2 regions of the Mesorhizobium sp. LCM 4577 genome follow, and region 2 is predicted to be linked to the other one. Evidence: predicted binding sites of a transcription regulator. Region 2 holds the regulator's gene; the other holds the start of a gene.
What was found. Region 2 encodes LexA, which represses DNA repair genes until DNA is damaged. Its sites were predicted from a motif close to TGTTCNNNNTGTGTTCNG; they were not measured.

Region 1 (4,643 bases), on a different contig from region 2:
GCGCGTCGACCACCCCGACGATTTCTCCGAAGCGCTTTCCGGAGCGCGGCGCGAAGCGAAGGCGGCGTTTGGCGACGATCGCGTGCTCGTCGAAAAATATGTCGACAAGCCACGTCATATCGAGTGCCAAGTGTTCGGCGACAATTTCGGCAATGCGGTGCATCTTTTAGAACGCGACTGCTCGGCGCAGCGCCGCCACCAGAAGGTGATCGAGGAGGCGCCCGCCCCCGGGATGACGCCAGCGCTGCGCAAGGCAATGACGGAGGCGGCCGTGAAGGCCGCCAAGGCGATCAATTATTCGGGCGCCGGCACGATCGAATTCATCGTCGATGCTTCCGAAGGACTGAAAGCCGACCGCTTCTGGTTCATGGAGATGAACACGCGGCTGCAGGTCGAACACCCCGTCACCGAGATGGTCACCGGCGTCGATCTGGTCGAATGGCAGCTGCGCATCGCGGCCGGTGAAAAACTACCGAAGACGCAAGGCGAGATCGCGCTTGCCGGCCACGCCTTCGAGGCACGCCTCTATGCGGAGGACGCCGCGAAAGGCTTCCTGCCGGCGACCGGCACGCTGCATCATCTCAAATTCCCCGACGCGGCGCCGGAGGGTGCGGCGATGCGCATCGAGACCGGCGTTCGCGCCGGCGATGCGATTTCGCCTTTCTATGATCCGATGATCGCCAAGCTGGTTGTGCACGGCAAGGACCGGGCCTCGGCGCTCAATGCCCTTCGCGAGATGCTGGCGCGGACGGAAGTGGCCGGCTCGACCGTCAACACCGCTTTCCTGGCGGCACTCGCCGCCGACGCCGATTTCGCAGCCGGCGACGTCGATACCGGGCTGATCGGCCGGCATCAGGAGGCGCTCACCGCCATTCCCGCGCCCAGCGACGAGACGATCGCCGCCGCGGCGCTGGCTGCCACGGACGCCGGCGCGCCGGGTCCCGCCGCCGATCCATGGTCCACGCTTTCAGGCTATGCGCATTTCCACACGCTCGCGCGCCGCATCCGCCTGCGCCACGGTGAGGAAAATATCCTGGCCAGGGTTTCGGCACGGCCGGACGGCCGCTTCCAGGTCGCGCTGGAAGCGCCGCATGACGCGGTGAACACGCATGATCTGAGGACCATGCCGCGCGCCGTCCGCTGGCCCGGCCACGTCACCGTCTTCGAAGGCGCGGTTGGCTATACGTTCACGGTTCCCGATTCGCTGGCCAAAGCCGACGAGGCGGGGGCGGCTTCAGGCAGCCTGCGCGCGCCGATGCCGGGGCTGGTCAAGCTGGTGCGCGCCGCGACCGGCGATGTGGTGATCAAAGGCCAGCCGCTTCTGATCCTCGAAGCCATGAAGATGGAGCACATGATCGCCGCTCCGCATGACGGCGTGATCGCCGAGATCGCGGCCGAGGGCGCGCAGGTCAGCGACGGCACCGTGCTGGTGCGGTTCGTGGAAGACGGCCAGGGCTGAGACGAAAATGGCCGGGACGAGCCCGGCCATTTCCTCGATAGCTGCGGAACCGACTTACGGCTTGATCGGCGCGTATTTGCCGTCGTGCCACTGGTTGATGTCGTAGCTGGCGTTCTTCAGGTCGCCCTTCTCGTCGAAGATGACGTCGCCGACGACGGTGCTGATCGGCTTGCCGTCCTTGAGCGCTTCGGCGACCTTGGCCGGATCGTCGGTGCCGGCGCGCTTGACGCCTTCGGCCACAGCCTGGATCACGGCATAGGAGAACAGCGTGAAGCCTTCAGGCGTGAAGCCGCCGGCCTTGATCTTGGCGACCGCGTCCTTCGCTTCGGGCTTCGCCTGCGGGTCCGATGGGAAGACGAACATGGTGCCTTCGCCAGCCGGGCCGGCGACCTGCCAGAATTCCGGCGAGGCGATCGAGTCCGGCATGATCAGCTGGAACTTGACGTTCTGCTCGGCCGACTGGCGCAGGATCAGGCCCGCTTCCGGGTGGTAGCCGCCGAAATAGACGACGTCTGCCTTGAGCTCCTTCAGCTTGGTGACGAGGGCCGAATAGTCCTTCTCGCCGGCATTGATGCCTTCATAGTCGACCTCCTTGAGGCCGCCGGCATTCATCGTCGCCTTCACAGCGTCGGCGACGCCCTGGCCGTATGCGCTCTTGTCGTGCAGGATGACAACGTTCTTGCCGGCGTATTTCTTGGCGATCCACGGGCCGATGAAGGCGCCCTGCGCGTCGTCACGCGTGTAAAGGCGCATGATGGTCGGCCAGCCCGCCTTGGCGGCGGCATCGGTCAGCACCGGGTTGGACGAGGCGGGGCTCATCATCAGCGTGCCGGCTTCGGCATAGACAGCCGAGGCCGGAATGCTCGAGCCAGAGCAGGCATGGCCGTCGACGAACTTGACGCCGTTGGCCACGATGCGGTTGGCCACCGATACGGCCTGCTTCGGATCGCACTGGTCGTCCTCGATGTCGAGCTTGATCTGCGAGCCGTTGACGCCGCCGGCGGCATTGATCGCGTCGGCGGCAGCCTGCGCACCCTGCTTGAACTGGTCACCGATGGTGGCGAGCTGGCCGGTCATCGGGCCGACCACCGAAATGGTGATGTCGTCGGCGAAGGCAACCGGGGCGCTCATCATCAGACCAAATGCGGCCGCGCTCAAAATACCCAATTTTTTCATGACTATAAGAACTCCTCCACTTGCGCATGGCCATCCGGCCGCGCTTCCTTCACAGAGCCGGGACAATTTCACCCTTCGCTGGAACTGTCGAGAGGACAATTCGGAAGGTTTTGGTTCATTTCTGCCGGGATTGCTTGGGCCACGCGCCCGCGTGATTACCCAGCGTAATGCAAAAAGCCGCGCCGGCCTTGTTTCGGTCGGTCGCGGCTTTTGCAGTCGAGCTCCCCAGACGCCCCCGCGCCTGAAACCCGCTCGCTTCCCTGTTTTGGTGCACGGCTTGAGGTTCGTTGGCCTGCCGCGTTCTTGATCTTGTCAACCAGCCGTCTTATCGCGGCCTTGTCCCCTGAAGGCTTTCGGGCGCTGTACCCGCAGGATCAGTGCATCGTCATCCATTCGCGGGCTTCGCGCAGCGCCGTGGCGATCTCGACCTTCGACATGGTGGCCGACAGTTCCGAGCGCAGCTCGGCGGCGCGGGCCGAGCCCTTGATGGCGGCGATGTTGAACCATTTGTGGGCGGCGACGACATCGGTGTCGCAGTCGCGGCCGGTCGCATACATCATGCCCAGTTCGAAAAGAATGTCGGCCTGGGCAGTTGCCCCCATGGCGCCGAAGCCGTCTTCAAGCATTTCAAAACGTGCCATTTCAATCCCCTGTCTGGCTCCCGAGAGCTGCCTCCTTTTCCCTCGGTGTCCCTTGGGGCGGGCCGCTCTTTCGATGCTTTCGAGGATGAAGCCTGGCTTTGAATCCGCCGTTAAATGGCTTGCTTAATTTGAGGAAAACAAAGCTAAAACAAGAGGTAAACGCGGAAATTCGTTAAGCATGGGAATCCAGCGTTTCAGCCATTTTGCATCAAATTCGACGAAAATTGCCGCGCGCGGAATCAAGACTTCGCTAACCACGGAAACCGAAGCGTTTTTCCGGTCGCGTTTATTTTCAGCCATCGGCGCGGCGAAAATCCTTGCAACCTTCCGTGGCGGCACCGCTTTCGTTTTGGCCAGAGCTGGATTAGCTTTACCTTTGCGTAAGGGGCAGGAAGGCGGACCGGAGCCCGCCACGACCCCATAGGGAGGTGGACAAGATGTTTCGAAAGATGAGCCTGGCCCTGGCGGCCACCTTGATCATGGCGGGTGCCGCGTGGGCCGACCCGATCGAAGGCAGCTGGAAAACGCAATCCGGCGAGACGGCGACGATCGGCGGCGGCGGCTCGTTCTCCATCACACTCAAGACCGGCAAATATGCCGGCAAGACGATCGGCTCGCTGAAGGCGGCCGGCGACAACAAATATGCCGGCTCAATCACCGACCCGGCGAACGACAAGACCTATTCCGGCAAGGCGACGCTTTCGGGCACCACGCTCAAGATGAGCGGCTGCGTGCTCGGCGGTCTGATCTGCAAGAGCCAGACCTGGCACAAGCTCTGATCGCCAAACTGCAGACCATCCGAAACGGGGCCGAACGGCCCCGTTTTCTTTTGGAGCGGCGACGCTCCGCCGCACCGACGCTGCGCCGCCGGCACCTGCTCAGACCTCGTCAATCAATTTGAACCGCAGATGAATACCGGTCTCAGAACCGGTTCAGAGGCATTCCGGCATTCTCTCCCGCATTGAAGGAGAGGGAAATGCTTGCGCGTCGCTTCACCATCGTCTGCCTGCTGATGAGCCTGTTCGGCATGTTCTTCGCCATCCTGGTGGCCGAGGGCGGCCATTCCTCCCGCTTATGGGAACGGCCCGTGGCTTCGTTCTCGGCTCCGTGAACCTCGTGACACGCCGAAACGACAAAGCTGAAAATCGACCAAGTTGAAAATCGGAACACCACCAAAATGAACCGCATCGCCGCCACTGCAACGAAGATCCTCAGGCTGCTGCCGCGGGCGACGCTCATCCTGATGCTGCTGGCCGCGCCGGTGCTGGCGGTGCCGACGATACGGGCCGATACGGGCCACACGATCGAGGCGCCGGCGCACAAGAACACCAGCGTGGGCTTCGTGCTCCTGATCAGCCTGCAGCGCG
Region 2 (4,959 bases):
CGGCAAAACGTTCGTTGCTCGGGTTCCTGTCGCGAAAACTGGCGGTCGGTGTGGGTGGCGCCGCCGTGACGTCGCTCATCGCGGGCAGCGCGACATTACTGTTTGCGATCTGGCATTTCCAGCGCGTGTCGCCGCTCAGCCTGCTCGCCAACCTGGCGGTCATGCCGATCGTCTCGCTGATCGTCATGCCGTTCGCCGTGCTGAGCGCACTGGCCATGCCCTTCGGCTTCGACGGTCCGTTCCTCTTTGTCATGGGCAAGGGGCTGACGGCGATGATCGCCATTTCGTCGTGGATCTCCGAGCGCTCACCGGTCGACGCCGTCGGGCTGATCTCGATCCAGTCGGTGCTGCTGGCGACGGTCGCGCTGGTGATCGCGACGATGGCCACCACCTGGCTGAGGCTTGCCGCCGTTCCCTTTGCGCTCGCCGCGCTGCTGGCCATTCCGCATGTCCGCACGCCGGATGTACTCATTTCCGAGGACGCGCATCTGGTGGCGATGCCGATCGGCGGCGGCGAGCTTGCCGTCAATCGCGAACGTTCCAACGAGTTCACCACCGACAACTGGAAACGGGCGCTGAAAGCCGAGACAATCGTGCCGCCGGAGACGTTTGCCAAAGATGCGCTGGACATCGCCGATCCCGTCGACCTGCCGCCCGGCTCGCCGTTCTACTGTACGGGTGATCTCTGCATCGGCCGGCATCCATCCGGCGCCATCGTCGCACTCGCTGAAAACCGCGACAGTGCCCGGCCTGCCTGCGGCTTCGCTGATCTCATCGTCATCAACGACGCCACCGCCTACAATCCTTGCTACGATCCGCGCGTGCTTGTCGTCACCAAGCGGCAGCTGGCGCGCGACGGCAGCGCCGCCGTCTTCTTCGATCCGCAATCGGCAACCGCGCGGCCGGCCGTCCGCTATGCTGTGGAAGAGCCATATCGGCCCTGGCACGAGCAGCGGAAATATACTCGCGAGGCGAGAGGACTGCCGCCTTATCAAAAGCCTGAGCGGGCGGATGCGAAACCTTCGCAACCGGATCAGTAGCGGCGGATCAACCCAACAAGCTTGCCCTGCACCTTGACCCGGTCCGGCCCGAAGATGCGGGTCTCGTAGGCCGGGTTGGCGGCCTCCAACGCGATCGAGGCGCCCTTGCGGCGGAAGCGCTTGAGCGTCGCTTCCTCGTCATCGACCAGCGCGACCACGATCTCGCCCGGGCTTGCCGTGTTGGCGTTGCGGATGATGACGGTGTCGCCGTCGAAGATGCCGGCTTCTATCATCGAGTCGCCCTTGACCTCCAGCGCGTAATGCTCGCCGCCGGCGATCATGTCCGGCGGCACTGTGATCGAATGCGTCTGGTGCTGGATGGCGTCGATCGGCACGCCGGCGGCGATGCGGCCCATCACCGGAATGGATACGGCGGACCCGGCATCGTCGTCATTGCTTGGCGTCGGGGCGCGCGATGGCGCAGCCGGCTTGATCTGACGGTTGAGATTGTTCTGACCCAGGCTTCCCTGGATGACGCTCGGCGAAAACTTCTTCGCTGCATTGAGGCCGGGGGCGATCGAGTCGGGCAGCCGCAACACTTCCAGCGCTCGCGCCCGGTTCGGTAGCCGGCGAATGAAGCCGCGTTCCTCCAGCGCCGTGATCAGCCGGTGGATGCCGGACTTGGAGGCGAGGTCGAGCGCTTCCTTCATCTCGTCGAAAGACGGCGGAATCCCGCTTTCCTTCAGCCTTTCGTGGATGAACATCAGAAGTTCATGTTGTTTGCGCGTCAGCATGGCGGCCCCCACGGGTTCTGAAACCAGAATCAGAAAAACAAACCCAGAACAAACACTATCTGTTCCAGTTGTGTTCCGCAACCGTTTAAAGTTTAGTGAATTTGTTGACGTTTTGTTTAGCGTAACATCAGAACGCTGCATTCGGCGCCGGTTTCGGCTGCCGGCGCGAAAGGCTCGCGCACGATCAGGCCGTTGGCGTCGGCGAGCATTCTGAGCATCGAGGAGTCCTGGATGCTGAAGGGAGTCGCAATCAGCGTGCCGGCGTCCTCGCGCACGACGGCGCGCACATAGTCCTGCCTGAGGTCGTTGGCCTGCATCGCGGCGCCCAGCCGGGCCACCCGCACGTCCTGCCTGTGGTCGCGGCCGCCGAGCCGGGCAAGCAGAGGCTTCAGGAAAAGCTGCGAGCAGACGATGCTGGCCACCGGGTTGCCGGGCAGGCCGATGCAGCGGACATTGCCAAGCCGGCCGAACATCAGAGGTTTGCCGGGGCGCATGGCGATCTTCCAGAAGTCGAGCTGCATGCCTTCGCCGGTCAGCACGTCATGGATCAGGTCGTGGTCGCCGACGGAGGCGCCGCCGAGCGTGACGATGACATCGGCATTCGCCTCGACCGCTTTCCTGACCAACGCGGCGATCGCCTCCTTGCGGTCGGCGGCGATGCCGAGATCGAGCGCACGTGCGCCGACCGACTGGGCGGCGGCGGCGACGCCATATGCATTCGACGAAATGATCTGATCGGGGCCGAGCGCGCTGCCCGGGGGCAGCAGTTCATCGCCGGTGGCGATGATTGCGACCAGCGGCCGGCGTACGACATTCAGGGCGGGATGGTTGGCCGAGGCGGCCAGCGAAAGGGCTGCCGCATCGAGCACGCGGCCCTTTTCGAGCAGCACGTCGCCCTCACCGAAGTCGAGCCCGCGGCGGCGTACGTTGCGTGCTTTCGCGGTCGGTTCCGTGACCTCGATCCTGCCATTGCCGCGATCGCGGACGTTTTCCTGAATGACGATGGTGTCGGCGCCTTCAGGCAGCGGCGCGCCGGTGAAGATGCGCACGGCCTGGCCTTCGCCGACGGTCCCGGAAAAGCCGCGGCCGGCAGGCGCCGTGCCTATGACTTCGAGTTGCGCCGGCGCCGAAGCGACGTCGGCGGCGCGCGCGGCGTAGCCGTCCATGGCGGAGGCGTTGAAGGGCGGCTGCGTGCGCAGCGCCACGACCGGTTCCGCCAGGACCCGCGCGGCTGCATCCGCCAGCGGAATGCTTTCGCCCGGCAAAGGTGCTGCGCCATCGAGCAGGCGTTCGAGCGCTTCGGCGACCGGAACCAAAGCCATCAGGCATCCACCTTGTAATCGCCCGACTTGCCGCCGGTCTTCTCGACCAGCCGGATACCGGAAATCACCATGCCGCGGTCCGCCGCCTTGGCCATGTCGTAAATGGTGAGGCAAGCGACCGAGGCGGCGGTCAGCGCCTCCATCTCCACGCCGGTCTTGCCGGTGACACGGGCGAGCGCGGTGACCCTGAGGCCGGGCAGCGTGCGGTCCGGCTCGATCTCGACGGCCACTTTGGTGAGAAGCAGCGGATGGCAAAGCGGGATCAGCTCATGCGTCTTCTTCGCGGCCATGATGCCGGCGATACGCGCTGTGCCCAGCACGTCGCCTTTCTTGGCGTCGCCAGCAAGAATCATCTCCAGCGTTTCAGGTTGCATGGAGACAACGCCTTCGGCGATCGCCGTGCGCGTCGTCTCGGCCTTGTCGCCGACATCGACCATGTTGGCTTCGCCCTTGGCGCCGAGATGGGTGAGGGCCATATCAGACGGCCTCGGCCGCTGCCTTGCCCGTCAGCAGAAGCTCGGTTGCCGCGGCCACATCGGCCTGTCGCATCAGGCTCTCGCCGACCAGGAAGGTGCCGATCTTGCTCTTCTCCAGCCGGCGGCAATCCTGATGCGTGAAGATGCCGCTTTCGCCGACCAGCAGCCGGTTCGCCGGCACCATCGGCGCCAACCGTTCGGAAGTCTCAAGGCTGGTCTCGAAGGTCCGCAGATTGCGGTTGTTGATGCCGATCAGCCGCGACGACAATTTTAGCGCACGCTCCATTTCAGCCTCGTCATGCACCTCGATCAGAGCGTCCATGCCGAGCTCGAAGGCGGTCGCTTCGAGGTCCCTGGCCAGCGTGTCGTCGACGCTCGCCATGATGATCAGGATCGCGTCGGCGCCCCAGGCGCGCGCTTCGTAGACCTGGTAGGGATCGAACAGGAAATCCTTGCGCAGGGCCGGCAAGCGTACCGCTGCCCGCGCCGCCGTCAGGAATTCCGGCGCGCCCTGAAAGGACGGAGCATCGGTCAGCACCGAAAGACAGGCTGCGCCACCTTTCTGATAAGCCCCGGCGAGCGCCGGCGGATCGAAATCGGCGCGGATCAGGCCTTTGGAAGGGCTGGCCTTCTTGATCTCGGCGATCAGCGCGAAGTTGCCGGCCCGGCGCTTGGCGTCGAGCGCCGCGAGGAAGCCGCGCGTCGCACCGGCATCCTTTGCCCGCGCCTTGATCTCGGCGAACGGTACCTTCGCTTTCGCCGCGGCGATCTCGTCGCGCTTGTAGGCTTCGATCTTGCGCAGGATATCCGACAAGGCCTTATCCGTTCGAAATCTCGACAAGCTTGTCCAGCACGCCAAGCGCGCGGCCGCTGTCGATCGCTTGCGCCGCCGCCGCGATGCCGTCGGCCAAAGTCGTCACCTTGCCGGCCACGACCAACCCGGCGCCGGCATTCATCAGCACCGTATCGCGATAAGCGCCGGGCGCTCCGCCCAGCATATCGCGTAACTCCTTGGCGTTGTAGGCCGCATCGCCGCCGCGCAGCTCTTCCCTGGTGTGCCGCTTCAACCCGGCGGCTTCCGGCGTCAGGGTAAAGCTGCGGATCTCGCCGCCGGCAAGCTCCGCCACCTGGGTCTCGCCCGTGGTGGTGATCTCATCATAGCCGTCGCCATGGACGACCCAGGCGTGCTCGGCGCCCAGCGCCTTCAAAGTCTCGGCCACCGGCATGATCCATTCCGGCAGGAAAACGCCGACCATCTGGCGGCTGACGCCGGCGGGATTCGACAGCGGTCCGAGCAGGTTGAAGATGGTGCGGGTGCCGAGCTCGACGCGAGTCGGCCCGACATGCTTCATCGCCGGATGATGCGCCGGCGCGAACATGAAGCCGA

Region 1: LCM4577_RS31755 (sel1 repeat family protein) is a predicted target of LexA. The motif match lies at 3,410-3,427, and genes of this name have one in related genera.

The regions. Positions count from the first base shown of each region.
Region 1 is NZ_MDDU01000054.1:271,344-275,986, forward strand. Features, by position in the region: gene LCM4577_RS31745 (acetyl/propionyl/methylcrotonyl-CoA carboxylase subunit alpha) at 1-1,459, shown strand, start outside; gene LCM4577_RS31750 (ABC transporter substrate-binding protein) at 1,514-2,635, opposite strand; gene LCM4577_RS31755 (sel1 repeat family protein) at 3,010-3,276, opposite strand; gene LCM4577_RS31760 (hypothetical protein) at 3,455-3,700, shown strand; gene LCM4577_RS31765 (DUF2147 domain-containing protein) at 3,714-4,055, shown strand; gene LCM4577_RS31770 (hypothetical protein) at 4,253-4,387, shown strand; gene LCM4577_RS31775 (hypothetical protein) at 4,454-4,643, shown strand, end outside.
Region 2 is NZ_MDDU01000024.1:272,666-277,624, reverse strand. Features, by position in the region: gene LCM4577_RS22990 (ComEC/Rec2 family competence protein) at 1-1,040, shown strand, start outside; gene lexA (transcriptional repressor LexA) at 1,034-1,774, opposite strand; gene glp (gephyrin-like molybdotransferase Glp) at 1,891-3,096, opposite strand; gene moaC (cyclic pyranopterin monophosphate synthase MoaC) at 3,096-3,572, opposite strand; gene trpC (indole-3-glycerol phosphate synthase TrpC) at 3,574-4,386, opposite strand; gene trpD (anthranilate phosphoribosyltransferase) at 4,391-4,959, opposite strand, start outside.